Regions from separate parts of the Blautia sp. AF19-13LB genome, predicted to be linked through region 3. Evidence: predicted binding sites of a transcription regulator. Region 3 holds the regulator's gene; each other region holds the start of a gene.
What was found. Region 3 encodes Rex, which represses fermentation and respiration genes when NADH is low (regulators of the CRP and FNR family bind a similar motif). Its sites were predicted from a motif close to ATTGTTAANTANTTAACAAT; they were not measured.

Region 1 (10,630 bases), on a different contig from region 3:
TTCAGCCGGGCGCCTATGTGCCGATTTCTGAAAATTTTTCCGGTTTTATCGGTTATCTTGTTGCACCGTCTGCCGCCATTGCACTTCCGCGCTGTTCCATGGCTGTCAAAATGCTGCGCAGCTCTGTGCTCTCACAGCTCGATGCCGACTATGTGCGCACCGCCTATTCCCGCGGAAACAGTACACGCCGTGTTATGTATCACCATGTGCTGAAAAACGCCCTGATTCCGGTACTGACCTTCTGGGGCATGACAATCGCAGATATTGTGGCAAACAGCATTATTCTGGAACAGGTTTTTTCGATTCCGGGCATGGGCAATCTTCTGATCACTTCGATCTCCAACCGCGATTACCCCGTGGTTCAGGGCATCCTTGTACTGATCGCCGCCCTCATTATTATCATCAATTTCGTGGTAGATCTGCTGTATGGCAGAATTGATCCGCGTATCCGCGTAAAAGACTGACGGGAGCTTTCGATCATCAGCTCCCGCGACCGAAAGGTCATGGGGAGCCGCCCACGACAAAGGAAAGGGTTTTCATTATGAAAAAGAAACGCAATCTCACGCTGATCATCGGAGCTGTTCTCACCGCTTTTATGCTTCTGTTTCTTCTGATCGGCTTTTTCTATACACCGTACGACCCGGATGCAATGAACGGCGCAGCCAAGTTTGCTGCTCCCTCTCTGTCGCACCCGTTCGGCTGCGATCACTTTGGACGCGATATTTTCAGCCGCGTCTTAAAAGGAACCGGTACAACCTTCTTCGTCGCTTTCGCTACTCTGCTGCTCGGCGGAACCATTGGTGTCCTCGTCGGTGCGTTCACCGGGTATTTTGGCGGATGGATTGACGAAATCCTGATGCGCATAAACGATGTCATTGTTTCCTTTCCGGGAATCCTGCTGGCGCTGGTATTTATCGCGCTGCTGGGTCCCGGCAAATACAACGTGATCCTTGCACTCGGTATCGTATTCATTCCGAGCTTTGCACGTATCACCAGAAGCGAATTTCTCGCACGCAAAGATATGGACTATGTCAAAAGTGCCCGTCTGATGGGTGTTTCCCATCTTCGGATCATATTTGTACATATCCTGCCAAATACGGTCCCGTCCCTTCTTTCGATGGCAGCAATCGGTTTCAACAACGCCGTTCTCTCCGAGGCCGGCATGAGCTTTCTCGGCATCGGTGTCCAGCCGCCCGATGCCTCGCTTGGACGGATGCTCTCAGAATCCCAGACGTATCTGATGACTGCTCCCTGGGGCTCTGTTTTCCCCGGTCTTGCCGTCATTTTACTGGCGCTTGGCGTATCGCTCCTCGGCGACGGATTACAGAAGAAAGGCGGTAACTGATATGGCACTTCTCGATGTACGTGACTTAAAAATTGCATTTTACGATACCACGCCACCGACCGAAGTGGTAAAAGGCATCTCCTTTTCCTTAGAAGAAGGTGAGACGCTTGGCATTGTCGGGGAATCCGGTTCCGGCAAAACGCAGACAGCACTCTCCATTCTGCAGCTTTTAAAGGAAAATTCCGCCGTATCCGGCGGAGAAATTCTTTACGAAGGTTCTTCCGTTACACACGCTTCCAGCCAGGATCTGCAGCGCATCCGCGGAAAAGAAATCAGTATGATTTTTCAGGAGCCGATGACCTCTTTAAATCCGGTTCTGGCCATCGAAGAACAGATTGCAGAGGGACTGCTGATTCATGAGAGCTGCACACCGGCAGAACGTCATGAAAAGGTTCTTGCTATAATGCATGAGGTCGAGCTTCCCGACCCGGAAAAGCTTTGCAAAAAATACCCGCACCAGCTCTCCGGCGGTCAGCGCCAGAGGGTGATGATCGCTGCGGCGCTTATTACAGAACCGAAGCTTCTGATTGCAGACGAGCCGACAACAGCTCTTGATGTGACGATTCAGTCGCAGATCTTAAAGCTGCTGAAAAAAATCAATGAACGCCATCACACGGCGATTCTTTTTATCTCACACGACCTCGGCGTCATCCGTTCGCTCTGTGACCGGGTCATCGTCATGAATCATGGGACGATTGTGGAATCCGGCAGTGTAGACGATGTCTTTTTCCACCCGAAGGAAGACTACACCCGCCGCCTGCTCGATGCAATTCCGAACCGACGAACATCGCTGCGAAAGCGAATCAAAATCGCTCCAACAGCTCAATGGCCGACAGACTCTGACAAAAAAGCTGCTCCGCCGGCGGAAAAGGAGGAATAACCCATGGAAGAAATCAGTCCGAACAACATTCTGAAAGTCAGCCATATTTCTGCCTCCTATCAGGAGGGAAAGCAGAGAAAAACGGTGCTTCATGATATCTCTTTCGAGCTTCATGAAAATGAAATTCTCGGTCTCGTCGGAGAGAGCGGATGCGGAAAATCGACACTCTCCAAAGTGATCTTAGGATTTATCCGCCCAGATGAAGGCGAAATAATTTCGCAGGTCGACCATCCGCAGATGATTTTCCAGGACCCGTTTTCTTCCCTGAATCCTGCGAAGAAAATCTCCTGGATTTTAGAGGAGCCGCTTCGGATGCAGAAGGTTCCAAAAGAAGAACGAAAAAAACGGGTTCTTGCGATGGCCGAAAGAGTCGGCCTCTCCGCAGAGCACCTGAAACGCCGCCCGCATGAGCTCTCCGGCGGCCAGCGCCAGAGAGTCAGCATCGCGGCCGCACTGATCCAGGGCTCACGCCTGATCCTTGCCGACGAACCGGTTTCCGCTCTCGATGTGACGATTCAGAAGCAGATCATGGAGCTGATGGTTCAGCTTCAGGAGGAGCTTCAGCTCTCGATTCTCTTTATCTCGCATGACCTCAACGTGATCTATCAGATGTGCGACCGGGTTCTCGTGATGAAAGAAGGCCGGATTGTGGAGAACGCGGAGACGGAAGAACTGTTTGCGCATCCGCAGAATGATTATACAAAGGAGCTTCTGGCGGCATCACCGGAGCTGTAGTTTTATTTCCAGCATTCTCTAAACACCCGAAGTACATTCTTGGAAAAGACCTTCTCGATCTCCTCATCGGTGAAACCGTCGTGGCTCATCACATCTGCGAGATGCTGCATATGCGCAGCGTCCGGCACATCCGTCTTGCCGCTGAAACCGTCAAAATCGGTTCCAAGGCCGATGATGTCGATGCCGCCGACGTTTCGCAGATACTTCATATGGCGTACCATATCCATCGTCGATGCCTTTTTCGTTGCCGGCTCCTCCTCGCGCAGAAACGACGGACAGAAATTGATACCGGTGACGCCGCCACGCTCTGCGAGCTGACGAATCATTTCATCTGAAAGGTTTCGCAGATGGAAGCACGCACCGCGCGCATTGGAATGGGATGCAATGACCGGACCTCTCGTATGTGCAAAAACGTCGCGGATTCCGGCATCATTTAAGTGTGATAAATCGATCACTATGCCGAGCCGCTCCATCTCCTCGACAAAGGCAATACCGGTCGGTGTCAGCCCGTTTTCAAGATCCGGAAGATATGGCTTTCCCTCTTCCTGCGCCGGGTTCGGGAATCCAAGCTCATTCGGAAAATTCCAGGTCAGCGTGGAAATCCGCACACCGAGATCGTACAGCGTATGCAGCTTCTCTATGCTTCCCTCGTAGACACCACCCTCTTCGACGGTCATCACCGCACCTATTTTTCCTTCCTTCTGTACCTGCATCAGATCCGCATACGTTTTGATCTGACAAATGCGGTCCGGATACCGTTCCACCTCTGATTTCCAGAGATCAGCCAGCTTTCTCACATGCTCAAACGGTGTTTCGTCTTTCAGTCCCTTCAGGAACGTAAACAGAGAAAAGCACTGGCAGAGGCTGCCGCCCTTTTCCAGCTTATCCAGATTGATCTGAAGATCCGCATCCGCAAGATGCTCCTGTTTTTCCTTCCACTGCAGCGCCGGGATGGTGTCGCAGTGCATATCAATTACCTGAAACATGGCAATAATCCTCTTTTCTGTTTTTTCTCTATTCTATCATATTTCGCTGCATTCCTTCACAAAAACTGGAAGAAAACGTAAAAAACCGCCTGGCTCATGTTAAACCCATAAGGCTAGAGAAAATATATCTTTCCGGAATCGCAAAAAATTTGGGGGTTCGCGTTTTTTCTCGAAAAAAACTTGCAAATCTCGTCTGAGATGATATACTTTTTGCATTGTGTTACTTTATGAAAGCACTGATCTTCCAAGAAAGTGCTTCTGCTTATGAAAAAGAAAGAGGTATCTATGCTCCAACTGATTGAAACCATCAACAATGCCGTGAACAATTTTATCTGGGGTGTTCCGGCTATGATCTGTATTTTCGGTGTCGGTCTTTACCTGAGTCTGCGCACCCGTTTTCTCCAGATTCGAAAATTCCCGTATGCGATCCGCACAACGCTCGGAAGAATGTTCCGCAAACGAGATGCTTCCGATGGCGCAATTACACCGTTCCAGGCGGTCTGTACAGCACTTGCCGCCACGGTCGGTACCGGTAATATTGCCGGTGTTGCCGGCGCTATTGCTATCGGCGGACCCGGTGCCGTATTCTGGATGTGGGTTTCCGCTCTGCTCGGCATGTGTACGAAATTTGCCGAGGTAACACTGGCTGTTTTCTATCACGAGAAAAATGCCAACGGGGAACTCGTCGGCGGACCGATGTATTACATCAAAAACGGTCTCAGCAAAAAATGGCATTTTCTGGCCTATCTTTTCGCTGCTTTCGGTGTACTGACTGTGTTCGGAACCGGAAATGCAACGCAGGTCAACACCATCACAACCGCAGTCAACTCCGCACTGATGAATTACCATGTGATCTCAAAGGACGCGATCCCGACCTCCAACCTGATTCAGGGTATCATCATTGCGGCACTCGTAGCGCTGATCCTGCTCGGCGGTGTCAAACGGATCGCACAGGTAACAGAAAAGCTCGTTCCGTTTATGGCTCTGTTTTATATTGTCCTTGCCATCGGTGTAATTTTGCTGAACCTCAACCGGATTCCGTCTGTTTTCGTTTCGATCCTTGAGGGCGCCTTCCGTCCCTCCGCCGTTACAGGCGGTATCGTCGGAAGCATGCTTATGAGTGTAAAAAAAGGTGTGTCCCGCGGTATTTTCTCAAACGAGGCAGGTCTTGGTACCGGTTCGATCGCGCACGCCTGTGCCGACACAAAAAAGCCAGTCAAACAGGGTATGTTCGGTATCTTTGAGGTATTTACTGATACGATCGTGATTTGTACCTTAACTGCACTTGTTATTCTCTGCAGCGGTACTTCCATCACCTACGGACAGGCTGCCGGCGCAGAGCTGACCATCAGCGGTTTTACCCTTACATACGGAAACTGGGTTTCGCTGCTCACCGCGTTCGCGATGTGCTGCTTCGCCTTTTCCACGATTCTCGGATGGGGACTTTACGGTGCACGCTGCATCGAGTTTTTATTCTCCGAAAGAATCACAAAATATTTTATGGCCGCCTATGCGCTGGTTGCCATCCTTGGCGCCACCGCAAACCTCGGCCTGATGTGGAGCATTGCCGAGACCTTCAACGGTCTCATGGCGATCCCAAACCTGATTGCGCTCTTCCTGCTTTCGGGCAAGGTTGTGGAGCTTACAAAGGAATACTTTTCCGGAGAAGGCAAAACCCGGTAAAATTCCTTTTCTCGCGGCGCATTCCCTTCTTCTGTAAGAAAATCATGTAAATTCGCCTTTTCCCTTGACAATCAGGTTGCTACCCCTTACACTGTTAAAAGTTTATAACATGTTTACCAAAGAGGGAAAACCGGGAGGAACTTTTGAATGGAAAAATGGAATGAAGTAAAACTGGTGCCGGAGTTTTCGGAACAGGGCGTGGACTGCTATCGCCTCGCAGGCGGCGATTATGAGAACGAATACTATGTCGTTTCCGAAGCAGAGACAAGAAAGCTTCTGAACACACCGGAGGTTGTCGGATATGAGGTTTATCACTGCCTGATTCCGTCTACTTCACAGATGCTTTATTATTTTAAAGAGCAGGGAAAGGTAACCGCAGCCAACATCCTTTCCATCCTGCGCGGCGCTTTGAATTATCCGCTGGAGGAAAGCTGCTACCGTGAGCACATTCGTGTACATGACATCAGTTTTCTGTCAAGTGAGCGCGTCTTTAAAGAGGAAGAAATCGCAGGACTGGAAATCAAATACAGCAAGCTGACGATGGTTCCGGGAAGTACACTTCTGATCGGCGATATCATCGCAACGGGTGAAACGCTGATCCACTGCCTGCGCTACGTAACCGATTTCTACCGTGAGCACGGTGCTTCCCTTCGCAACATTATCATCTTTACGATCGGCGGCACAACCGGAATCAAAATCCTGGAACGTCTCACAAAAGAAATCCGCGAGTTCTGGCCGGAGTTTGAAGGCTTTATCACCGTATATTACGAAGGAATCTTCAGCACCTATCAGGACAGGGGCGTATCTGGAATCAATCTGCCGGATGTCGATTTCTACTGGAAAGACGGTATCATTGCACCGGAGTTCCGAAGAGAAACGCTTTCCATGCGCGATCCGCTGTTTGAAAAATGCATCATCTACGATGGCGGTGCAAGACGCTATGAAATCCATGAGCACGTCGAGGAGGTTCTCGATTTCTGGAATAAAATGCTGGAGAGAGCCGACCGGATCGACTTCACCAGACTGCTCGAGGAGAAGCTCGGCTGCCCGCTTGGCGCATCCTACGAAGAGTGGATTCACATCAATCACTACGAAGAAATCGATGAACGTGTGACCAAATGGCTGTACCGCCAGGAAAAAGGCTATATTGCAAGCCTTGGCGATGCTACCCTGAAAGAAATTGCGGCTGAACGAATTGAAGAGTTTACCGCAGCACTTCGCAAATACATGCTGTAACAAAAAACCATTTCTTACGGTTCGCTGAATTTCGGCGAACCGTAATCACAGTTTTCAGGAGATATTATGGAAAAAGAAAAGAAAGTAAAAGATGTTGACTTCGCGGACAGCGCGGTTCCGGCTTCTGCCCGGAAAAATGTAGTAACCATGTTTATGATCATGCTTGGCTTCACCTTCTTCTCGGCAAGCATGTGGGTCGGCCAGCAGCTCGCTGACGGCCTCGATTTCTGGGGCTTTTTGGGATCACTGATCCTTGGTGGAATCATTCTTGGTATTTATACCGGTCTGCTCGGCTACGTCGGTGCAAAAACCGGTCTGTCACTTGATCTTTTGTCCCAGAGAGCCTTTGGCGAAAAAGGTTCCTATCTGCCGTCAGCCATGACCAGCTTTACGCAGATCGGATGGTTTGGTGTCGGTCTTGCCATGTTTGCAATTCCGGTTTCCAAGGAGCTGCTCGGCGGAAGCACTGCGGCACAGTGGGGACTTGTTATTCTTGCCGGCGTCTGCATGACCGCCTCTGCCTATTTTGGTATTGAATCTCTGACCATCGTCAGCTATATCGCTGTACCAAGTGTTGCCATTCTCGGAACGATCGCCATGGTCATGGCCGTAATGAGAGGCGACGGAACGATCATCGATCAGTTTGCCAAATCCAGCGGATCTCTGACTATCATCGGCGGTGCCGGTCTTGTCATCGGCTCCTTCGTTTCCGGCGGAACCGCAACCCCGAACTTCGCACGTTTTGCAAAGGACGGAAAAGCGGGTGCCATCACCACGGTTGTGGCCTTCTTCATCGGAAACTCCCTGATGTTCTTCTTCGGTGCCGTTTCCTCGATCTTTGTCGGCGGAAACGATATCTTCGAGGTTATGGTCCGCCTGAACCTGTTCTACCTGGCTGTTCTCGTTCTCGGTCTTAATATCTGGACTACAAACGACAACGCTCTGTATACCGCAGGTCTTGGTCTTGCCAACATCTTCCATCAGAGGAAAAAACCGATGGTTCTCCTTTCCGGTATCATCGGAACGGTTGCCTCCGTATGGCTGTACTACAACTTCTGCGGCTGGCTCAACATTCTGAACTGTACCCTGCCGCCGGTCGGCATGATTCTGGTGCTCGCCTACTTCATGAACAAAAAGGACTTTGAAACCGATCAGCCGAAGCTTAAAACCGTAGACTGGTTTGCGGTTGCCGGTGTCATTCTCGGTGCCATTGTTGCGAACCTCTTACACTGGGGCATCGCTTCCATCAACGGCATGGTTGTTGCCGCTGTATGCTACTGTGTCGGACAGGCCGTAAACAAAAGAAAATAACAATAACGCCCTTGGCATGTTTCTCGCTTTCATCCTGGAAACATGTTCAGGGCTTTTTATTTCTTCTGATTCGCGTTATAATGTATGCATAACTCTGCATAGTTATAATTTTCGAAACGAAAGGAAACTGCCCGGATGATCCATTCCACCGTATCTGCTCCCAAAGGAGAAAAAACAAAATACCGTCTTGCCGAATCCATGAAGGAGTGCATGAAATCAACCCCTGTCGAAGAGATCACCGTGCGCCAGATCTGTGAAATCTGCGGTGTTACCCGCCAGACCTTCTATCGTAATTTTCTCGACAAATACGATCTGATCAACTGGTACTTTGATAAATTACTGACAAAATCCTTCGAACATATGGGTCGCGGAACGACCGTTTTTGACAGTCTGGAAAAGAAATTTACCTATATTCAGAAAGAAAAAGCTTTTTTCGCCGCTGCCTTCCGCTACGACAAGCAGAATTCTCTGCGTGAGCACGATTTTGACCTGATTCTCGCGTTCTACGAAAATCTGATTCACGAAAAAAGCGGCAGCCCGGTTTCACCGGAAATGCATTTTCTTCTCGAAATGTACTGTCAGGGTTCCATCACCATGACCGTAAAATGGGTGCTTACCGGCATGGATCTGACACCTTCCGAGTTTGCAGCTCTTCTCGTCCGGGCAATGCCGGAAGACTTAAAAAAACTGTTCCGGAATCTGCAGCTGCTCTCTTAGAGCGCGTGTCAAAGTGGGGCTTGCAGATTGCGGAAATGGTTTTTCAGACACTCTCTGGTTATTTTTCACAAATTTTGTTCTGTTGTTTTTGTCACAATGGCGATTTTTTTTAAAGTGTTACACTTCGCTTCTTCTGTCACTTTCTTTTTCCCTTCCGGATTTGTTAATATAATAACAAGTTCAGTAAAACCATTTATTCATTTTAGAAGGGAGTTTTTCAATCATGGCAAATCGTATTAATTTAAATGCAACCTCTTATCACGGAGCAGGCGCTATTGCCGAGGTCGCAAATGAAGCAAAGGCACACGGCTTCAAGAAAGCTTTCGTATGCTCTGACCCGGATCTGATTAAATTCAACGTTACTTCCAAAGTAACCGATATTCTGACCGCAAACGGACTCGACTATGAGCTTTACAGCGATATCAAGCCAAACCCGACCATCGAAAACGTAAAACACGGCGTAGAAGCTTTCAAGGCATCCGGCGCTGACTATCTGATCGCCATCGGCGGCGGTTCTTCTATGGATACCTCCAAAGCAATCGGTATCATCATCGCAAACCCGGAGTTTGAGGATGTCAGAAGCCTTGAAGGCACTGCACCGACCAAAAATCCATGCGTACCGATCATCGCTGTTCCGACCACAGCCGGTACTGCTGCAGAGGTTACCATCAACTACGTTATCACAGACGTTGAAAGAAAACGTAAATTCGTATGCGTTGACCCGCACGATATGCCAATCATCGCAGTTGTTGACCCGGATATGATGTCCTCCATGCCAAAAGGACTGACCGCTTCTACCGGTATGGACGCTCTGACCCACGCAATCGAGGGTTACACCACAAAAGCTGCATGGGAAATGACTGACATGTTCCATCTCAAAGCCATCGAACTCATCTCCAAATCTCTGCGCGGTGCTGTCGCAAACACCAAAGAGGGACGCGAAGGAATGGCTCTTGGCCAGTACATCGCAGGTATGGGCTTCTCCAACGTGGGTCTTGGAATCGCTCACTCCATGGCACACACCCTTGGTGCTGTTTATGATACCCCACACGGTGTTGCATGTGCCATGATGCTTCCGATCGTTATGGAATACAACCAGGAGTGCACCGGTGAGAAATACCGTGAAATCGCACGTGCCATGGGCGTTGCAGGTGTAGACGAAATGTCTCAGGAAGAGTACAGAAAAGCAGCGATTGATGCTGTTAAGAAGCTGTCCGCAGACGTTGGAATCCCGTCTGTTCTCGAGGCAGTCAAAGAAGAGGACCTGCAGTTCCTTGCAGATTCCGCACACGCAGATGCCTGCGCACCGGGCAACCCGAAGGATGCAAGCGTAGAAGATCTGAAGGATCTGTTCCGCAAAATCATGGCATAACGAACACAGTTCGTCTCCCACATGTCAAGCGGATATTCGCAATCCGCTTCGCTACTTGCTCATAACCGAATAACTGCTCCGCAGTTTATCAGAAGGAGCTTGCACTCCTCCTGATACAAGCAAGTCCCCACCCACTGCTTATTGCTTTTCGCAATGGAAGCAGGGGACTTACTTGATTCGGTTAAATCACCCCGGAAAACAGAAATTTTCATCCTGTTTTCCGGGGTGATTTTTCTTTTTATTCTACTGTATTTCCGTCTGCATCCACAGTCACAGTATTGACTGTTGCATTGTCGAGAACCATATTGATCATGCGCTCCATCATGATATTGCGCACTACCGTATCTTCCCCGTAATAATCATTG
Region 2 (10,630 bases), on a different contig from region 3:
ATCTGCGGAAGCATTGCGTTACGGAACACATATTTCACAATCGTATGATCCTTGATACCAAGGAAACGACTGTATTTTACATAGTCAGCATTCAATTCATAAATTGACATCGAACGCATACCAATCGCCTGGCCGCCGATCGTGATGATTACGATGGACCAGAATGGCAACTGGTAATGTGAAAGCACAGATTTCATAAAAGCAAGGCTCATATGCGGAATCATACTGCTCGCATAGCCGCCTGCTGCAGGTGCAATATGTAATTTCAGTGAGAAAATAAACAAAAGTACGGTCGCCATACCAAAGGCAGGTACGTTACTGATAAACAGGAATGCCGGAAGGATTGCCTTGTCGAAAACACCTTTCATATAAGCTGCAATTGCACCAAGCAGGTTACCAAGAATCCATCCAACAATAATGGCCGGAAGCTGTAAACATATGGTCCACAGAACCGAACTGGAAATAATATCGGATACGGTACGCGGATACTGGCTGAAAGAAACGCCGAAATCACCGCGAAGTGCATTTTTTACCCAGGTAAAAAACTGGACATACATTGGTTTGTTAATACCAAATTTTGCTGCATAGTCTTCATATACTTTCTGAATTGCAGTCGCATCGGTCATACCTTCTACCGATTTGGACGCAATAGTTGAAACCGGATCACCCGGCATCAGACGCGGAAGAATGAAGTTCAGCAGTACCGCAAAGACTAACGTCAGAAGATACCACAAGATCTTCTGCGTATAATACTTTTTCATTCCTTTCATAGAAGAACCCTCCTTCTGATTTTTAAAAGCGGCCGGAGCACCCCGGCTCCGGCCGCCTCTGTTACAATTCAGTATGAACTTTCTTTCTGTTTGGCAAATCAGCCGTCAACCAGTCCCAGATTGTACAGTGCTGCTACGCCATAACCATCGGTGCAGTCCATCGGGGGAACGTTACTTCCATCGTCTTTCTGCGGATAGTTGGTCCATACGGACTCGTTTACTTCGTGGAATACCTGCGGTCTGTACATCAGCGGTACACACGGGCAATCTTCCAGCATAATCTTGGAAAGTTCTGTATAGTAATCTTTCAGTTTTGCATCATCGGTCTCATGAGGAATTGCTGCAAGGATTTCATCTACACGGTCGTTCTGATAATGACCGAAGTTACCACTGAAGTTAACCTCAAGATCGTTGTAATCAGAGCTCATGAAGAAACGGCATCTCATGTACGGGTTGGCAACCGATGTACCAGGGCCGGACTGCATGGTGATTTCGAAGTTTCCGGTACTGTAATCCGTGCTGTAGTTTGCTGCTTCCGGGAAGTAGGTCTCAATGTTGATACCAATATTCTTTCCTGCTGCTGCTACGATTTCAAGGGTTGCATTCCAGTCAGACCATCCTGTCGGGCACTCAGCCTTATAGGAAAGGTTCTTTCCGTTGTACTCACGGATTCCGTCTCCGTCGGTGTCTACGATTCCGGCATCGTCCAGAAGCTTCTTAGCACCTTCTACATCGGCATTGGACCACTGATACTCTTTTAAGGCATCCTGATCCACCATAGCCTGCTCAGCATCGGTCGGGTTCATGACAGAACGCGGAACATCTGCGAAGGTAGGAGACTGTCCGGACATTGCTGAAGAAATAACCTGATCGTAGTCAACTGCCATAGCGATTGCCTTACGAACAGCTACCTGATCCAGTCCTTCTACTTCTGTATTAAAGAACAGGGTAGGCATTGTCATACACAGCTGATACGGTGCTTCATCAACATAGGTAGAAATCGGAAGATCCTGCTCTAACCACAATTTCTGAAGGTCTGTGATGAATATCTGTGCCACATCAATATCACCATTCTGGAATGCGGTGGTAGCTGCTGCGTTATCTTTAAAGATCGGGTGAGAAATATATTTCGGAACCGGAAGCTTACCCCACATGGAATCTGCCTGTCCCCAATAATTATCATCGCGGATCAGAACTACGTTCTGGTCATTGTCAAAGTATTTTTTGTACGGTCCGGAAGTTACCAGATCGTCCATCTTATCCATTTTAATTGCTTCAGCATCGTTGTTGTTTCTGTCAGCTACGGTCTTCAGATAGTTTTCCTGCATGATATAAAGCATTGGAAGATATCTTTCCGCAAGAACCGGGTTAACTGCTTCGCCGGAGTCATCGGTTGTCAGTTTGAAGACTACGGTACTGTCATCCTGTGCAACAACATCTGCAATGTAGCTCTTCATTTCAGCGCCGGTAGAAGAATTGTAATCTACATGTGCATGATAGGTAGCTGCTACATCTTTTGCAGTAACCGGTGTGCCGTCATTCCATTTTGCGTCAGCTTTGATTTTCACTGTGATCTCGGTACGATTGTCGTTCCACACTGGATCTCCGTCTGCAAGCAACGGATACATTTTTGCATCCAATGGATTCCACATATAAAGAGTTTCATAAACAAGTACACGTGAAGCATCGCCCTGTGCTATAACCATTGCATTGTTTGAGTTTGCGGACATTGGGTTGTAATCGTTGACGGTACCCCACTGCTGTCCTGCGAAGTAAAGAGTTTCATTTCTTGGAAGCTCTCCTACCACATCATCTGAACCTGTGGTATCTTCGCTGGAAGCATCTGCTGTGCTGGAAGATGCTGCTGTGGTATCGCTTGATGCATCTGCTGTTCCGCTGGAGGATGCTGTTGCTCCTCCGCTTGAACTAGTGCTTGTGCTTCCGCTGTCTCCACATCCGGCAAGCATCGTTCCTGCCATTGTCACTGTCATTAACAGTGCAAGGACTTTCATGTTACGCTTTTTCATACTTTTTACCTCCTTAAGGTTTTCGTTCTTGCTTGATGAATTCATTATACACAAAGACTGTTAGAAAAACAGTGTCTATTTTTTGTTTTTGGTGTTCTTTTTTTGTTTTATGTTGGTTAAATTGCTCATTTTACTCTTTTTAACTCCCTTTGTTCTGCTCATTTTTCACATATCCGTTTTCGCAACATCTGCACTCTTTCGTCATTATGATTATTTGTGCTATTTTTCCGTCTTTTCCGACATTTTTCCGTTCGCTTTTTCCATCTGTTTGTGCTATGATGAATATCGTATCAATTTCAGGAGGTTTTTTCTATTATGAATACTGTTTCTCATAAGTACCGACAGTCAGCGCTTCTGCTTCTGACTGCTGCGATCTGGGGTTCTGCCTTTGTCGCACAGCAGACCGGCATGGATTATGTCGGACCTTTTACGTTCAACGCGGCACGAAACCTGCTCGGCGGACTTACGCTTCTTCCGCTGATTGTCTTTTTCTCCTCACGTAAAAATCGAACCCTACCGCCGGATGCTTCGTCAGAAAATGGCACACAGCCAAAAACGCTCTGGGCGGGCGGTATTCTCTGCGGCATCGCACTGTTTGTCGCCTCAACCCTGCAGCAGATCGGCATCCAGTACACAACCGTCGGAAAGGCCGGTTTTATCACTGCACTTTACATCGTACTTGTTCCGGTCTGCGGCCTGTTCCTCCGAAAACGTGTACAGCCGAAGGTCTGGCTCGCAGTTCTCATTGCCGTTGTCGGTCTCTATCTGCTCTGTATGACAGACGGCTCCTTCTCTTTGCAGAAGGGCGATCTTCTTGTGCTTGCCTGTGCGCTCGGATTTACCGTACATATTCTGGTTATTGATCATTTTTCTCCGCTTGTCAGCGGCATCAAAATGTCCTGCATTCAGTTTTTTACCTGTTCGATCCTGTCCGCTGTCTGTATGGTTCTCTTTGAAACCGTAAACTTCTCCGATCTTCTGCACGCCTGGATGCCGATTCTCTATGCCGGAATTCTCTCTTCAGGTGTTGGCTATACCCTGCAGATCATCGGGCAGAAAGGATTAAATCCTGCCACAGCTTCTCTGCTTATGAGCCTGGAATCCGTTTTTTCTGTTCTTGCCGGTTGGATTCTCCTTCATCAGGCTCTCTCCGCTCGCGAGCTCTCCGGCTGTATTCTGATGTTTGCAGCGATCGTGCTGGTACAGCTTCCGAACTTTCACAAAGCCAATGCTGTTTCCTGATGTTATTCCTTTTTCAGTGTAAGAAAGATTTCTGTTTTGCGAGCTTCTTTCTTACGGCAGCTTGCTTTAATGACATAATTCCCCTCCGCCGCAGTGTGATCCTGCCCGGAGGGCTTTTTTTACGCCATCCGAAAATTTAACCGAATCGAGCAAGTCCCCTGCTTCCATTGCGAATATCCGCCTGCCTAACATTTTTATAGCATAAAAATACAAAATTCTGCATATTGATTGCAGGATTTTTTAATTCGTGCTACACTGTTTTTATTGTACCAATAAGCACTTATTTTATTAGGAGGTTCTGTCATGCCCGTTTTTGATTTCAGCAATTCCCCGGAAAAAGCAAAAGTTTCCGAATGTACGTATACTGTTTTCCGCACAAACGCACCGTTTACTTCTCCGGATCAGCCGATCCTAATTCTGGATACAAAAGAGAAGGCTTTCCCGCATCATCCCTGTGGTATTTTCACAAACCCATCCAAACGGACCTCGTTTGAATTTAAAGACGAAGAAGATGCCTTCATTGCCGACATCCTTCAGATCGATGCCCGTTTTGTCAGCCTTTTAAAATGGCTTGGCGAAAATCATATCAATGTCCGCCTTTCCGGTACACAAACATCCGACGGTTATGCAGTTTACAAAATCCGCGAGATCGCTTTCGGTGGCGGCGCAAAGCTTTCGGCTGAGGATGGATTTTTACAGTTTATGATTGAACGTCTCCTCGCCAGCAATGCACCGGAAGAAGAAATTGAGGATGAGGATCAGGAGGAAACCGGTGACAGTATGAAGCTCACCAGTATCCAATCCATCACTGATTTTATGAACTGTGCCGGAAGAACGCTGCCGGACAATATCCGCCTTTGGGCTCGTCGAAACCTCGCTGTTGCCCGTTCCCACGAAGTCTCTCCCGAAGAACGTCGTCACGCACAGCGCGCCCTCTCCATGATGATGAATATTCAATGGAAAAGCAACTATTTTGAAGCCATTGATCCAGTGGAAGCACGCCGGATCCTCGATGAAGAACTGTATGGCATGGAACGCGTGAAGCAGAGAATTATCGAAACCATCATTCAGATTAACCGGACTCATACGCTGCCGGCCTATGGTCTGTTACTGATCGGTCCTGCCGGAACCGGAAAATCGCAGATTGCTTATGCCGTTGCGCGTATCTTAAAATTACCGTGGACAACACTCGATATGAGTTCGATTAATGACCCGGAACAGCTGACCGGAAGTTCCCGCATCTACGCAAACGCAAAACCGGGAATCATCATGGATGCTTTTTCCATGGCTGGTGAATCCAACCTCGTCTTTATCATCAATGAGCTCGACAAGGCTGCCTCCGGCAAAGGAAACGGAAACCCGGCAGATGTTCTGCTGACCCTTCTTGATAATCTTGGTTTTACCGATAACTATATCGAATGTATGATCCCGACCGTCGGTGTATACCCGATTGCAACCGCAAACGACAAGAACCAGATCAGTGCTCCGCTGATGTCCCGCTTCGCTGTGATTGAAATTCCGGACTACACACCGGAAGAAAAGAAAATCATTTTCTCCCGCTATGCACTTCCAAAGGTATTAAAACGCATCGGTATGAAAGAAAATGAATGCATTCTGACACCGGAAGGACTCGATGCCGTAATCTCCTGCCACGAAAACACAAGCGGTATTCGTGATCTTGAGCAGGCTGCTGAGCATATCGCAGCAAATGCGTTATATCAGATAGAAGTCAACCATGTTTCCTCTGTTACCTTTGATGCAGAAATGGTACGTGAACTGCTCTTGTCCTGCTGATCTGCCTTATTTTCTATTTTGAAGGCGTATCAGGGTACGGCGAAAACCAGTGACGCAACAATTCACGCTCTGTGGTGCTGAAATTTTTTGCATTATTTTGGAGTGTGCTGTAAAATAGTTTCCTGTCCCCTCAGTCTGTACTTTCGGGCAGGGAACTATTTTATTTCTCCAGATATTTTCATAAAAGAAAGCCCCTGACACTTTCATGTCAGGGGCTTCCTTTCGGTCAATTCAGAAGATTTATTTCTGCGGACCAGCGGAAACAAGTGCTTTACCAGCAGCGTTTCCTTCGTATTTTGCAAAGTTCTTGATGAATCTTTCAGCCAGATCCAGTGCTTTGGTCTCCCACTCGGAAGCATCAGCATAGGTATCGCGAGGATCCAGGATAGCCGGATCAACGCCCGGAAGTTCAGTCGGAACTTCGAAGTTGAAGTACGGAATAGTCTTCGTCGGAGCTTCGTTGATAGCACCGCTTAAGATTGCATCAATGATTCCACGGGTATCACGGATGGAGATACGTTTTCCGGTTCCGTTCCAGCCTGTGTTAACCAGGTATGCTTTTGCTCCGCTCTTCTCCATTTTCTTAACAAGCTCTTCTGCATATTTGGTTGGGTGCAGCTCCAGGAATGCCTGGCCGAAGCATGCAGAGAAGGTAGGAGTCGGCTCGGTAATTCCGCGCTCGGTTCCTGCAAGTTTTGCAGTAAATCCGGACAGGAAGTAGTACTGAGTCTGCTCTGGTGTCAGAATAGATACTGGCGGAAGTACGCCGAATGCATCTGCGGACAGGAAGATAACATTCTTAGCTGCCGGTGCAGAAGAAATCGGGCGAACGATGTTCTCAATGTGGTTGATCGGATAAGATACACGAGTATTCTCGGTTACGCTCTTATCATTGAAGTCGATCTTGCCTGCTGCATCAACGGTAACGTTCTCAAGCAGAGCGTCACGTCTGATTGCATTGTAGATGTCCGGCTCAGACTCTTTGTCCAGGTTGATGACTTTTGCATAGCAGCCGCCCTCGAAGTTGAATACTCCGTTGTCGTCCCAGCCGTGCTCATCATCACCGATCAGAAGACGTTTCGGGTCTGTGGAAAGAGTTGTTTTTCCTGTTCCGGAAAGTCCGAAGAAGATTGCGGTGTTCTCACCGTTCAGGTCTGTGTTTGCAGAGCAGTGCATGGAAGCGATGCCCTTCAGCGGCAGATAGTAGTTCATCATGGAGAACATACCTTTCTTCATCTCTCCGCCGTACCATGTGTTGACGATAACCTGCTCACGGCTTGTGATGTTGAATACTACTGCTGTCTCAGAGTTCAGACCCAGCTCTTTGTAGTTCTCAACTTTTGCTTTGGATGCGTTGTAAACAACGAAATCCGGCTCGAAGTTCTCAAGCTCTTCTGCTGTAGGTTTGATGAACATGTTAGTTACGAAATGTGCCTGCCAAGCTACCTCAACGATGAAGCGGATAGCCATACGGGTATCTTTATTTGCGCCGCAGAATGCATCTACAACGAACAGTCTTTTGTTGGAGAGCTCTTTTTTGGCGATCTCTTTTACTGCTGCCCATGCTTCCTGGGTTGCCGGATGGTTATCGTTTTTGTACTCATCAGAAGTCCACCATACAGTATCTTTCGAGTTCTCGTCCACAACGATGTATTTGTCTTTCGGTGAACGGCCTGTATAGATACCGGTCATAACGTTAACTGCACCAAGTTCTGTCTCCCGGCCTTTTTCATAGCCTTCCAGCTCTGGTTTTGTCTCTTCCTCAAATAACTGCTCATAAGAAGGGTTGTACACAATTTCTGTGGTACCGGTGATGCCATACTTTGTTAAATCGATCTGTGCCATCTTGTAATTAACCTCTTTCCTTTGATAGTAATACTGCTTCATTCTGCAAAATGCAGAAATTTGAAGGTATCCTTTAGAAGAAACCGGACCAGCCGGCCTCTTCTACTCTAATTATACATAAAAGGCCAAAAAAATCAACTGAAAATCTTCCGTTTTTTTACAGAACGTGTCCCAAAATCTGTAAAAATTTTATAAACTTCGATTTTTCGAAGTTTTCTGACAATTGCATTTTTGTACACTTCATCCTGCAAATTGACATTTTTTGATTTTTTATGTTATAATATTAATAATTATGTTCGGAAAGAAGTTTCTTTATGTATTACGATCTGACCCGCGGGAAAATCTCCCGCTCTCTTATCCTGTTTGCCCTGCCGATGATCGCAGGAAATCTGTTGCAGCAGTTTTACAACATTGCCGACACCCTGATCGTCGGACGCGTTCTCGGAAGCAATGCGCTCGCCGCCGTCGGCTCCTCCTATACGCTGATGACGTTTCTGACTTCCATTTTTCTCGGCCTGTCGATGGGCGCCGGTGCGCTCTTTTCGATTTATCAGGGACGAAAAGATCTTTCTTCTTTAAAACTTTCGATTCTCCACGCGTTTCTGCTGATCCTTGCCGTTACGCTCGTGCTGAATCTCGCTGTTTATGCAGGCATCGAGCCGATCCTTACGTTTCTTCGCGTCCCGGATGAAGTCCGTCCCGGCATGCGGACGTATCTTCTGATTATCTTTGCCGGCCTTATTGCAACATCCGTATACAATTTCTTTTCCTGTATGCTGCGCGCGCTCGGAAACTCTTCTGTGCCGCTGATTTTTCTCGCTGTCTCTGCTGTGCTGAACATTGCACTGGATCTGCTCTTTGTCGCTGTACTGCCGTTCGGCATCGCAGGCGCGGCGCTCGCTACGGTTCTTGCGCAGTATGTGTCCGCCGTCGGTATTCTGCTCTATGTGCTGCTCCGCTGCCGCATGTGGCTGCCGTCAAAAAAAGAATGGCGTTTCAGCCATTCCATTTTAAAAGAGATTCTGAATCTTTCTTCGATGACCTGCATTCAGCAGTCGGTCATGAATTTCGGCATTCTGATGGTACAGGGGCTCGTCAACAGCTTCGGTCCGGCGGTCATGGCGGCATTTGCGGCCGCGGTGAAAATTGATACCTTTGCCTATCTGCCGGTGCAGGATTTCGGAAATGCCTACTCCACTTTCACCGCACAGAATTACGGGGCCGGAAATCACGAGCGGATCCGGCGCGGCACGAAAGATGCTTTTGCACTGAGCGCTGCTTTTTCCATCGTCATTTCTCTGCTTGTCAATCTGTTCGCGCATCCGCTGATGCAGATTTTCGTGAAAGCATCAGAAATGGAGGTCGTCGCGATCGGCGTACAGTACCTGCGGCTGGAAGGCTCGTTCTATCTCGGCATCGGATGGCTGTTTCTGCTGTACGGGTATTACCGCGCTGTCAAACGCGCCGAGATGTCGGTTGTTCTGACCGTCATTTCGCTTGGCATGCGTGTGGCGCTGGCATACCTTTTCTCCGCCACGGCGCTTGGCGTTGCCGGAATCTGGATCGCCATTCCGATCGGCTGGGCACTGGCTGATATGACCGGACTTTTCTTCCTGCGGCGTGCATTCCGATCGCAGAAGCCTGCATAAGTTCCGAATCTTATATCGCAGTACGGTTTTCTGCGGATAAACTGCGGAACTGCCCCGGCGTCTGGTGCATGCGTTCCTGGAAGACTCGGTTAAAATAGCTGATATTTCGGAATCCGCAGTCGCTCGCAATCTTGCTGATCGCCTCCTCGGTGGAAAGCAGCAGCCGGCAGCTCTCGGCAATCCGCAGGTTATTGACATACGTCACGGCGGAAATATGCATAATCGACTTAAAGAAGCGGCAGAAAGCGCTCTCACTCATATGAAACTGGCTCGCCAGTTCCGCGATTTCGAGATCCTCACAGAAATGAGCATTCATGTATGTGAGGATCTCTTTCATTCTGCTGACACGGTAATTCGTCGAGGCATCCGTTTTTCCGCCGTTCTTTTCTGCCGCACTGTAATATCCCTGCCAGATTTTCAGAAGTTCCGCTTTTAACAGCAGCTCCCAGCCCGGTTCTTTTCTTTCCTGCAGATTTCGGATCTCCTGCATGGCCTGTGCCGTTTTTTCTGCAAGGCGTGTCCCCCGCTCTGTCTTGGATGGAAAACGGATCTCGGAGGACAGCACTGGTTCGATATACTGCTGCTGGATCCGGTCAAGCGATGTGCCGGACAGAAAACGCGGCTGGAATACAACGGCAAGAAACGTAAATTCCTGTCCGTCGATTCCCTCTACCTCATGCAGGCGGTTTGCATTGACAAAGGCGGTCTCCCCTTCCCGCAGGAGAAAGGTCTCGGTATCCATATGAAAAACAGCTTCGCCCTTTACTGCATAAAAGAGCTCCACTTCCTCATGCCAGTGGCAGTACACCCGCACGGTACTCTGCAGGTCTGTCTCGAAAACGTGAATGCTCAGCGGAAAAAGCTCATCACCGTGGGGCTGTGTTTCTTTTCGGTAATTCATCTGTGAGAGCATATTTTTGTCTCCTCTCTTGTTTTGCTCTGCTGTCCCAATTGTAACACGAACTTTGCGATTCCGGCAAGTTTCCATGTTCTGCCGGCGAATCGCCCTTCCATGACCGTATTTTTCCTTCTTAAATGATAATAATTATCATATTTTATCAGCTTATTGACATTTCTTTTCATCCACGCTATATTTTAGATACCCCGATAGGGTATGTGATTTCAAGTTTTTCATCAAACTCCAGGAATACAGTCCGGCACGCTTTCGTTTCGCTGTATTCCCGGAAGAAAGCAGGTATTGTATGATTAAAACAGTCTTAAAAATTGATGGTATGATGTGCGGCATGTGCGAATCCCATATGAATGATGTAGTCCGCAAGAGCTGCTCTCCAAAGAAAGTAAA
Region 3 (10,630 bases):
GTTCAGCGCATCTGCATCCAGAACAAGAGGAACTTCTGTGTGCTGCACCGTAAAAACGAGCAGTTCTTTTGCCGTCCGGCTTTTGGAAAGTCCCGGTCCCGCAACAACAGCGTCCGCCCAGGCGAGATCCTGCAGCAGGGCTTCTTCCGGAAGCGGCTCATCCTCCTTCCAGAAATCCGCCATTGCTTCCGGCAGGGCACAGAAAAGCGGCGTACGGTTTCTTTCCTCTGTCACAACCTTTACCATGCCGGCACCGGATGCAAGGACTGCCCTGGCACACAAAACAGCGGCTCCGCACATGGCACCGGAACCGGCAAGTACCAGCACCTTTCCGAAGGTTCCCTTATTTCCCATCGGCGTGCGGGTAAGAAACCGGTCCAGATCTTCTTTTTCCACTGAACCGTACCAGGGCGTCTCCTCTTCTCCTGCATCAAAGCCGATTCCGATATCACGGACCAGGACCTCTCCGGCATATCGTTTTCCGGGATCAAAGAGAAGCCCTGGCTTTGCACAGGCAAATGTCACCGTGGCTCTGGCTTTCACCGCCGCATCAAGGACCTCTCCGGTATCCGTGTGGATCCCCGAAGGGATGTCCACGGCAAGAACAGGAACACCGCTTGCGCAGATTGCTTCCACTGCCCTCCGGTACTCCCCTGCCAGCGGACGGGATACGCCAATTCCAAAGATGGCATCTATGATAACAGTATATTCCCGGAAATCCGGATTCTTAACCTCACGGACCCCATAATTTTCCGCAATTTTCTTCTGTGCTCTCATGCCTTCACTGTATTTTTCCGGATTTCCAAGACAGAACAGTTCCGCATCCACCCCTTTCGTCTTTAAAATCCGTGCAATTGCCGCACCGTCCCCTCCATTATTTCCGGGACCGCACACAGCAAGGACTTTTCCTGTATCCCATGTTCCATTTTGAAGCTCCTCCACGCAGGACAGCGCTGCGCGCTCCATCAGTACCAGGGACGGTACCCCCATGGTTTCGATCGTATTGCGGTCTGCCTGCTTCATCTGTGCTGCTGTAAGAATCCGTTTCATCGCTTTTCCTCCTTTTCCTGCCTTATCCGGAAAGTGAACAGAAAAAGTCTCCGGTTTCCCGAAGACTCTCCTGCTTTTGTTTTGGTTTCTTAATTGTTCTTTGGATGCTCCGCCTCATATCTGGTCAGATTGTAGGAGAGACGCATCAGACTTTCGGAAAGATGGACGTTCTCGACGATCACATCTTTCGGAAGTTTTAAGTTTAGATCGGTATGTGCAAAATTCCAGATTGCTTTTACACCGTTGTCCACGAGAATCTCTGCCATCTCTACCGCTTTTGCTTTTGGCAGTGTCAAAGCCGCAATCTCTACATGGTGTTCCTTGATAAATTCCGGAAGCTCGTCCGCCATGCGGATTTCAATTCCGCGCACGGAGATTCCTTTTAATACCGGGTTGACGTCAAAAATACCGACCGTTTTGAATCCGCTTCTTTCAAAGGCCGCATAATTAGCAAGCGCCTGTCCCAGATTTCCGGCTCCGACAAAAATCATATTGTGGACTCTGTCCAGACCTAAAATTTTTCCAATCTCGCTGTACAGATACCGCACGTTATAACCATACCCCTGCTGGCCGAAGCCGCCGAAATTATTTAAATCCTGGCGAATCTGGGAAGCTGTCACTTTCATCCGCTCGCTCAGCTCACCGGAAGAGATCCGTTCTACTCCGTCCTCCAGCAATTCGCCCAGGTAACGATAATATCTAGGAAGTCTTTTGATAACTGCCCGCGAAATTCCTTTTTCTTCCAAGATAAATTCCTCCTTATTTACACCTGCATATATTCATATTATATATGGTTGATAGAAAATTGTCAAAGATTTCTTGAAATTTTGTGTATTACTCTCTATAATAAGGATGGTGTATTATGTCAAAATACAGAAATATGTTATCTGGAGGAACCACATGATTCTTGCATGTCAGAATATCTCGAAAGCATTCGGGACAACGGAAATTATCAAAAATGCATCTTTTCATATAGAAGAACGCGAAAAAACCGCACTGGTCGGCATCAACGGTGCCGGAAAATCGACGCTGTTAAAAATCATCATCGGCGAAATGAGGGCCGATGAGGGAGAGGTCATCCTCTCCAAAGGAAAGACGATGGGCTATCTCGCCCAGCATCAGGATCTGACCGGACACCTTTCCATTTACCAGGAAGTGCTGACCGCGAAACAGAATCTGATCGATATGGAGGAACGCCTCCGTCAGATGGAAAGTGATATGAATACAAAATCCGGTGCAGAGCTGGATGAACTTCTTTCCACCTACACCCGCCTCTCCCATACCTTTGAACTGGAAAACGGATACGCGTACCGCAGTGAAGTCGTCGGTGTTTTAAAAGGTCTTGGCTTTTCCGAGAGCGATTTTGAAAAACAGGTGGACTCCCTCTCCGGCGGTCAGAAGACCCGCGTGGCACTTGGTAAACTGCTGCTCACCAAACCGGACATCATTCTGCTCGACGAGCCGACCAACCACCTCGATATGGACTCGATCTCCTGGCTCGAAACGTATCTTTTAAATTACAGCGGAGCCGTCCTGATCGTCTCCCATGACCGTTACTTTCTCGACCGCGTTGTCACAAAAGTCGTTGAAGTGGACAATAAAAAAGTAACAACTTTTGAGGGAAACTATACCGCCTACAGTCAAAAAAAAGCAATGCTCCGTGAAGCCGCTTACCATGCCTGGGTCAACCAGCAGCAGGAAATCCACCATCAGGAAGAAGTCATTGCAAAGCTGAAATCTTTCAACCGCGAGAAATCCATCAAACGCGCCGAGAGCCGTGAAAAAATGCTGGACAAAATGGATGTGCTGGAAAAGCCGACCGAAGTACGCTCCGATATGCGGATCCGTCTGGAACCGCGCATCACAAGCGGAAACGATGTGCTGACCGTCGAGCACCTCTCCAAAGCCTTCCCGGGACAGACGCTTTTCCAGGATCTGAATTTCGAAATCAAGCGCGGGGAGCGCGTCGCAATCATCGGAAACAACGGAACGGGAAAAACGACGATCTTAAAGATCTTAAACGAAGTCATCCGCCCGGATGCCGGCTCTTTTACACTTGGAAGCCGTGTACAGATCGGTTACTACGATCAGGAGCATCAGGTGCTCCACATGGAAAAGACCATTTTCCAGGAGATTTCCGACGCGTATCCGTATCTGACAAACACCGAAATCCGAAATGTGCTGGCCGCCTTCCTGTTTACAAACGACGATGTCTTCCAACCGATTCATACCTTGAGCGGCGGTGAGCGCGGACGAATTTCCCTTGCCAAGCTGATGCTCTCGAACGCCAACTTCCTGATCCTCGACGAGCCGACCAACCACCTCGATATCGTATCAAAGGAGATTCTGGAAAACGCGCTGAAGGATTACACTGGAACGGTACTGTACGTTTCCCACGACCGTTACTTTATCAATCAGACTGCAACCCGGATTCTGGAGCTGACGGGACAAACACTCGTCAACTATATCGGAAATTACGATTACTATCTGGAGAAAAAAGAAGAGCTGACCCGCATCTATGCTCCTGCTGCCGATGCCGCCGCTCCGGAAGAAACAGCGGCTCCTTCCGAAGCCTCCTCCACAAAGCTGGACTGGAAAGCGCAGAAAGAAGAACAGGCACGTCTCCGCAAGAAAGAAAACGAGCTGAAAAAGACGGAGAAACGAATTGAAGAGCTTGAGACACGCGATTCGGAAATTGATGAGGAAATGTCGAAACCGGAAGTCGCAACGAATGTGGCAGAGTGTGTGAAATTAAGCAAAGAGAAAGCAGAGATTGCCGCGGAACTCGAAGAGCTGTATGAAAAATGGGAAGAGCTTGCCGAATAGGCCTGGTTTTCCCCGGAAAATTCAAAACAGAAAAAGCCGGTCCGGCGCATCCCTTTTTGCGGGAATGCCGGATCGGCTTTCTTTTTTGCTTCGTTTAATTATTTCTCCAGCTCCTCGCGGATGGCCAGGATGAAATCACGGCTGTTTAATACGGTCGGATTTTCCATGGTGGTGATCAGCGCAAGGTCTTTTGTCATTTTTCCGCTCTCGATCGTTGCGATCGTTGCTTTTTCCAGACGGTCTGCAAATGCGGAAAGTTCTGCGTTTCCATCCATTTCCCCGCGTTTTCTGAGTGCGCCGGTCCATGCAAAAATGGTGGCCACGGAGTTGGTGGATGTCTCCTCACCTTTTAAGTGACGGTAATAGTGGCGCTGTACGGTTCCGTGCGCAGCCTCGTACTCGTAATATCCGTGCGGGGATACGAGAACAGAAGTCATCATCGCAAGGGAACCGAAGGCGGAGGATACCATGTCGCTCATGACATCGCCGTCGTAGTTCTTGCAGGCCCAGATAAAGCCGCCCTCTGCTTTCATGATGCGGGCAACGGCGTCATCGATCAGAGTGTAGAAGTAGGTAATGCCTGCTTCTGCAAATTTCTCTTTGTACTCTGCATCGAAGATCTCCTGGAAGATATCCTTGAAGCGGTGATCATACTTCTTGGAAATCGTATCCTTGCTTGCAAACCACAGATCCTGTTTCGTGGACAGTGCGTACTCGAAACAGCTTCTCGCGAAGCTTTCTATGGAGTTATCCAGATTGTGCATGCCCTGAATGACACCGGCGCCGGTGAAGTTGTGGATCAGCTCTCTTGTCTCGGTGCCGTCCTCAGCCGTATAAACCAGCTCTGCTTTTCCCGGTCCCGGAATGCGCATTTCTGCATTTTTATAGACATCTCCGTATGCATGACGGGCAATCGTGATCGGTTTTTTCCAGTTGCGCACGCACGGCTCGATGCCTTTTACGACAATCGGGGTACGGAAAACGGTTCCGTCGAGCATGGCACGGATCGTTCCGTTCGGGCTCTTCCACATTTCTTTCAGATTGTACTCGGTCATACGCGCTGCATTCGGCGTAATGGTGGCACATTTGACTGCTACACCGTATTTCTTGGTAGCGTTTGCGGAATCTACGGTTACCTGATCGTTCGTCTCGTTTCTGTGTTCCAGTCCCAGATCGTAATATTCCGTTTTCAGGTCAATAAACGGGAGAAGCAGCTCATCTTTGATCATTTTCCAGAGAATTCTGGTCATCTCATCTCCATCCATCTCTACCAGAGGAGTGGTCATCTGAATTTTTTCCATAGTAGGCCTCCTTTTTCTATTCCCGTTTATTGTATAAAGTATCCTATAGCTTGTCAAGTCAAAATTCGCCTGATTTTTTGGCATTTTCCCATAAATTCACACAATTTTTGCAGGATGAGAGGTGTTTTCCTTCATTTTTCTTTTTTTATGCTGCCGCACAGTGTCTCACAGAAGAGACAGAAAACGGTCTGTTTGAAGCATCCCATGCCCCTGACGGTTGCGCGGAAGGCCAAGGTCTCTCGCCGATTCGCAAAGCAGCATTTTCGCCTGGACATTTGTAAGATCCGGAACCCGTTCAAGTGCCAAAGCCACGGCTCCGGACACCCGCGGTGCCGCCATCGAGGTGCCGCTCTTCACCACATATTCCTTCCTGCTTCTTCCAGGCGCGCAGGAAATGAGACGTTTTCCAGGCGCGACAAGATCCGGTTTGCAGACGCAGTCCCGTGTCGGGCCGCATCCGGAGATTCCTCTTCTTGGCTCCAGCAGATCGCCCGCTCCCACGGTGATCACTTTTCTGCTGCTCCCCGGCGCCGTAATACTGCCCGGAGCGGGCCCCAGATTTCCGGCCGCTGTCACAACAGTGATCCCGTCATCCCAGGCGCGCTCCACCGCCTGTACTAGCAGATCATCCACCGTTTTTTCCTGCTCTGTTGTTCCCACTGAAATATTTAAAATGCGGATATTAAGTCTTATTCGCTCTTTGCACACCCAGTCAATCGCCGCGAGGATATCCTGCTTTCTTCCATTTCCCCTTCGGTCCAGAATCTTCACTACGACAAACCGGCATCCCGGTGCCGCACCCTGGTATTTTCCGCCGGACGCTCTTCCACTTCCGCCAAGGATACCACAGACATGCGTTCCGTGTCCATTGTCATCGTAAGGCGTCTCCCGCCCGTACACAAGATCCCGGAAGGCTACAATCCGGCCGTCAAAATCCATATGGGGAAAAATCCCTGTATCCAGCACGGCGGCTGTAATTCCTTTTCCTGTCAGATTTTCCTGCTCTTTCATCCATAAGCCCCTGTGTATTCTTATCTTATGGTATGCAAAAAAGGCTGCCTTTCGCAAAGAACAGCCTTTTTGTTTTTCTTTTCTATACTTAAAACTGAATCTGCTTTTCCCCTTTCCGTTTCCAGAGAGCTGCTGCAAGCGGGATGCCGCAGAGCTCAGCCAGGACAAAGGCGCCCCATATCAGATTCAGGTTTCCAAATCCTTTGAGAAGAAATGCAAACACCAGCGGCAGAATCGCCTGGCGTGTCATGGATATGTACATACTTTCTTTTCCAAGGGAAAGTCCCTGCAGCGCCGCCTGATAGATCAGACCTGGAATCGAAAGCAGATAGGCACCGACAGAATGCGGAGCGCCGGGACTCCAATGCGCATCAGATTGTCCGAGGCATCATATTGTATGTATGGCAATAAAAAACAGGAAGATATCTGCCAAAACCGTTTCGGTAAAGATCTTCCTGTCCTTTTTTCAGAAACTTTTCAAAAACATTACTTCTGCTGCTCCATTCGCTTCAGTTCCGGCAGAACCAGAATCAGCATGGTGATAAAGCAGAGACTTCCGCCGATTACGTTTGATACCGGTTCGGCAAGGAATACACCGTCCGTTCCCATGTGGAGTACGTACGGCATCAGATAGGTGAGCGGTACAACAATGAAGACTTTTCGGAGCAGGGAGAAAAAGATCGCCTGCTTCTTTTTATTCAGAGATTTGAATACGGTCTGTCCAATGTACTGCAGATCCATGAAAATGAATGCTGCAAAGTACTGCTTCAGAGCCGGAACCGCATCTGCGGTCAGTACCGCATCCGAACTGAAAATACCGATCAGCGCATGCGGCGCCAGAACAATCACGCTCCACATCACTGCGGTATAGCCGAGGATCATCGCACTCATGACACACATCGCCTTGCGCACGCGGGCCGGACGGCGTGCACCGTAATTATAGCTCAAAATCGGAGAAGTTCCCTCATTCATTGCATAGATCGGTGTCTCGACGAGCTGACGCACGCTCGATACGATCGTCATAACAGAGATGTAAATATCACCGCCGGTCACAGAGAGTACGTTGTTGCAGCAGATCGTGACAAGGCTGTTGGTCAGCTGCATGATAAATCCCGCGGTACCGAGGCTGACAATATTTTTCGCATAGCCTGCACACTCAGAAATTTCATTTTTCCGCACAAAGCGCACTTTCAGTTCCGATTTCCGGGTCAGGAAATACAGAACGAACACTGCGGAAAGTGTCTGGGAAATCACAGTTGCAATCGCAGCCCCCTGCACACCAAAGCCAAACACAAAGATAAACAGCGGGTCAAGCAGCAGGTTTGCGACCGCTCCGATCGTGACGGAAAGCATACCAACGGTCGAGTAGCCCTGCGCGTTGATGAACGGGTTCATGCCGGTTGCCACCATCGACGGCAAAGTTCCGATCAGATAAATCATCATATAAGGATACGCGTAGACCATCGCATCTGCCGATGCGCCGAACAGTGATAGCAGTGGACGGGCAAACAAAAAGCCGATCACCATCAGTATGACAGCACAGACACATACCATGGAATACGACGTATTCATAATACGTTCCGCCTTTTTTTGATCATTCTTTCCACGCTCAATCGAAAACAGCGGAGCGCCGCCGCTTCCAAACAAGTTGCTGAATGCTGTGATGATAACGATCAGCGGAAAGCACAGACCGACTGCACCGAGTGCCGCCGTTCCTACCTCCGGGATCCGCGCGATGTAGACGCGGTCTACAATATTGTACAGCAGACTCAAAATCTGAGCAACCAGCATCGGGAGCGCTGCCCCGAAGATGTTTCCGGTTACGGTTCCATGTTCGAAATCAATTCGTTTCATTTGTTCCCTCATTCCCTTCTTTTTCACTTGCTTTTCAGTATAGCATGGCGTATTCTATATGTAAATTATTGTTTTTATATTGAAATTGAATAATTTTTATATAGTTTTTTCAGGAGGATTTTTATGGAACTTCGACAACTCGAATACTTCCGCGCCATCGTGGACGCGGGAACCATCAGCGGGGCGGCACGGGTGCTGCATATGACACAGCCGCCGTTAAGTTATCAGATCAAAATGCTGGAGGAAGAGCTTCAGGTGCCTCTTCTCATCCGCGGTACAAAGAAAATCACCCTGACCGAGGCAGGAAAAACACTGTATGAACAGGCAGGAACGCTTCTGATGCTTGCGGATCTCACCAGGCGCGAAGTCGTAAAATCCAGTCAGTCTGCGACACTCCACATCGGCATGACGCCATCCACCGTTTCGCTGCTCGCCGACTATCTCCTGCGATTTTCCCGGAAATACCCGCACATCCATTTTGATGTCCACGAGGGTTCTACCTTTGCTTTAAAAGACCAGCTCGAAAATCACATGGTGGATCTCACCACGCTCCGCACGCCAATCGTTTTAAATGGCTGCGAGACGAAGACCCTTTTAAAAGAGAGCATCACCGCCATGGCACTCCCTTCTCACCCGCTTTTTGCCGGGCGTGAAACCCTTTCGCTTACGGAACTTGCCGAGCAGCCGCTGATTCTGTCGAACCGCTACCGGAAATACATGCTCTCCGCTTTCGAGCAGGCGGGTCTGTTCTGCGATATCTATCTCACCTGCGAGGACGCCCGCACGGCAATGACAATGGCAGAAAAAGGCCTTGGCATCGCTCTTCTGCCGGCCTCCATGCTGAATCTTACCCATAAATTAAAGGCCTGCACCATCACAGATGCAGACCTTACAACCGAAATCCTGCTTGCCTGGCGCAAGGGGCGCCTTCCGTCTGAACTTCGGGCTTTTCTGGAATTGTGGGATGAAAATGACTCCCTCAATAATCAAATTCATGTTCCCCAACCGTAATCGTCTGCGTCAGTTTTTCATTCTGATACGGTTTACGGATCTCAATTAGATTCAGAACGGTGTAACCACGCTTTCTCAAAAATTCAATCATCCTGTGGTTATTGGGATGGACATAGTTGTAAACCGTATCGTTTCCATAAGAAGCTGCAATTTCTTCTGCCTTGCCATGCAGTGCGGCAGCGACTCCCTGCCGGCGGTACTCTTCTCTGACAAAGATGGATTCCACCCACACCACCTCGCTCTCAATACGACAGACAACATAACCTGCGTATTCGCCATGCACCGTAGCGGCAAACACTGGAAATCCTGCTAAAAGGTATTCCTTCATTTCTTCCCGTCCGTCTTCCACGTTCGGTTTTGATGCAATTCCTTTATAGGAACGCAGTTCTACTCGAAACAGCGCAACCATTTCTGCAAGGGCATCGTTTACCTGCCTGATTTCTACCAGTTCTATTTTTTTCATGGTTTCTCTCTCCTGCCACTGTCGTTCTTTTTCCTATTTGCAATTCGTCTCGCTGCTCATATCCGTGATCGAAGTATATCAGGCTTCTTTTCTCTTGCGAAACAAATATTCATCCAATTGTTTCCGAATCGTTTCCGGTATTTCTCTTGCCACCGGGCAGACCGCTGCGTTTGCGAATCTTCTGGTAAATACTGTCAGGAAATCAATATCTTTTTGCAGCTGCTCCATCGACATCACATCTTTGACATCGTAGCGGCAGTGAATCGGGGCGACATTTCCGTTGGCAATACGCGCAAACGAAACAGCCGGAACCCCATGATCGGCAAATGGCGTGGAATCACTGGAATAGACGCCGTTTTCTGCTGCGATTGGAAAGCCAACTTCTGCAGCCATATAGCTGATGTAATGGGTAAGCTTTTCTTCTGCCGATACGCAGGCGATAAATTTTCCCATATACGTTCCGATCATGTCCAGATTGATGTTCAGTACGATCTGTCTCAACTCTTTCTCATGATCTCTGACATACGCCTTCGATCCTAAAAGTCCTCTTTCTTCGCTTCCGCAGAATACAAACCGAAGACCATAATTCAGCTCTTTCCCTTTCATCTGCTCCATGATTCCAAGAAGCCCTGCGCATCCGCTCATGTTGTCATATGCACCATGCGAAAGCGATGTCGTATCATAATGCGCGCTTAAAACGATCCATTCTTCTCTTTTTCCCGGCAATTCTGCAATCACATTATGGGATTCTCCATCGTATTCCTTCTGCCGGATTTCCAGACGGATCTGTTTTACTTTATTTTTCACAAGTTCTACTGCCTGTGCGGAGTGAATCATAGCGCAGAGCACTTTCTTTTCCTCTCCGACAACGGCTTCCCGAAGATCTCTCTGATCAATGTCTGTATGTGGGTAATAGCTGTTTCCATATTGGAACAGAATCGCTTTCGCGCCTGCTTTCATCAAATCCTGGTACGCAAAAAATCCGATTCCCTGCGTATCCATCAGCACAATTTTATCTTTTGCACCGGCAACGGAAACCGGATCGGTTCCCGGCATATAGTAGAGTTCGCCTTCGACACTTCCGCTTCCGCAGCATGTGAGAGCTTTGCATGAA

Region 1: a site for Rex is predicted at 9,053-9,072, ahead of fucO (lactaldehyde reductase). Genes of this name have one in related genera too.
Region 2: a site for Rex is predicted at 7,950-7,969, ahead of pckA (phosphoenolpyruvate carboxykinase (ATP)). Genes of this name have one in related genera too.

Annotation. Positions count from the first base shown of each region.
Region 1 covers NZ_QUGO01000020.1:5,822-16,451, forward strand. Annotated here, with positions in the region: gene DWX32_RS16205 (ABC transporter permease) at 1-464, shown strand, start outside; gene DWX32_RS16210 (ABC transporter permease) at 542-1,345, shown strand; gene DWX32_RS16215 (ATP-binding cassette domain-containing protein) at 1,347-2,225, shown strand; gene DWX32_RS16220 (ABC transporter ATP-binding protein) at 2,229-2,960, shown strand; gene DWX32_RS16225 (dipeptidase) at 2,963-3,946, opposite strand; gene DWX32_RS16230 (alanine/glycine:cation symporter family protein) at 4,232-5,629, shown strand; gene DWX32_RS16235 (hypothetical protein) at 5,777-6,865, shown strand; gene codB (cytosine permease) at 6,932-8,176, shown strand; gene DWX32_RS16245 (TetR/AcrR family transcriptional regulator C-terminal domain-containing protein) at 8,312-8,893, shown strand; gene fucO (lactaldehyde reductase) at 9,117-10,265, shown strand; gene tig (trigger factor) at 10,504-10,630, opposite strand, start outside.
Region 2 covers NZ_QUGO01000013.1:90,378-101,007, forward strand. Annotated here, with positions in the region: gene DWX32_RS13925 (ABC transporter permease) at 1-770, opposite strand, end outside; gene DWX32_RS13930 (ABC transporter substrate-binding protein) at 869-2,797, opposite strand; gene DWX32_RS13935 (DMT family transporter) at 3,113-4,039, shown strand; gene DWX32_RS13940 (AAA family ATPase) at 4,343-5,833, shown strand; gene pckA (phosphoenolpyruvate carboxykinase (ATP)) at 6,074-7,678, opposite strand; gene DWX32_RS13955 (MATE family efflux transporter) at 7,993-9,327, shown strand; gene DWX32_RS13960 (AraC family transcriptional regulator) at 9,338-10,240, opposite strand; gene DWX32_RS13965 (heavy-metal-associated domain-containing protein) at 10,530-10,630, shown strand, end outside.
Region 3 covers NZ_QUGO01000007.1:208,033-218,662, forward strand. Annotated here, with positions in the region: gene DWX32_RS09410 (bifunctional ADP-dependent NAD(P)H-hydrate dehydratase/NAD(P)H-hydrate epimerase) at 1-1,050, opposite strand, end outside; gene DWX32_RS09415 (redox-sensing transcriptional repressor Rex) at 1,140-1,796, opposite strand; gene DWX32_RS09420 (ABC-F family ATP-binding cassette domain-containing protein) at 1,951-3,876, shown strand; gene DWX32_RS09425 (NADP-dependent isocitrate dehydrogenase) at 3,975-5,177, opposite strand; gene DWX32_RS09430 (S8 family peptidase) at 5,343-6,188, opposite strand; gene DWX32_RS19585 (hypothetical protein) at 6,277-6,450, opposite strand; gene DWX32_RS09435 (MATE family efflux transporter) at 6,675-8,042, opposite strand; gene DWX32_RS09440 (LysR family transcriptional regulator) at 8,166-9,053, shown strand; gene DWX32_RS09445 (GNAT family N-acetyltransferase) at 9,022-9,516, opposite strand; gene DWX32_RS09450 (M28 family metallopeptidase) at 9,595-10,630, opposite strand, start outside.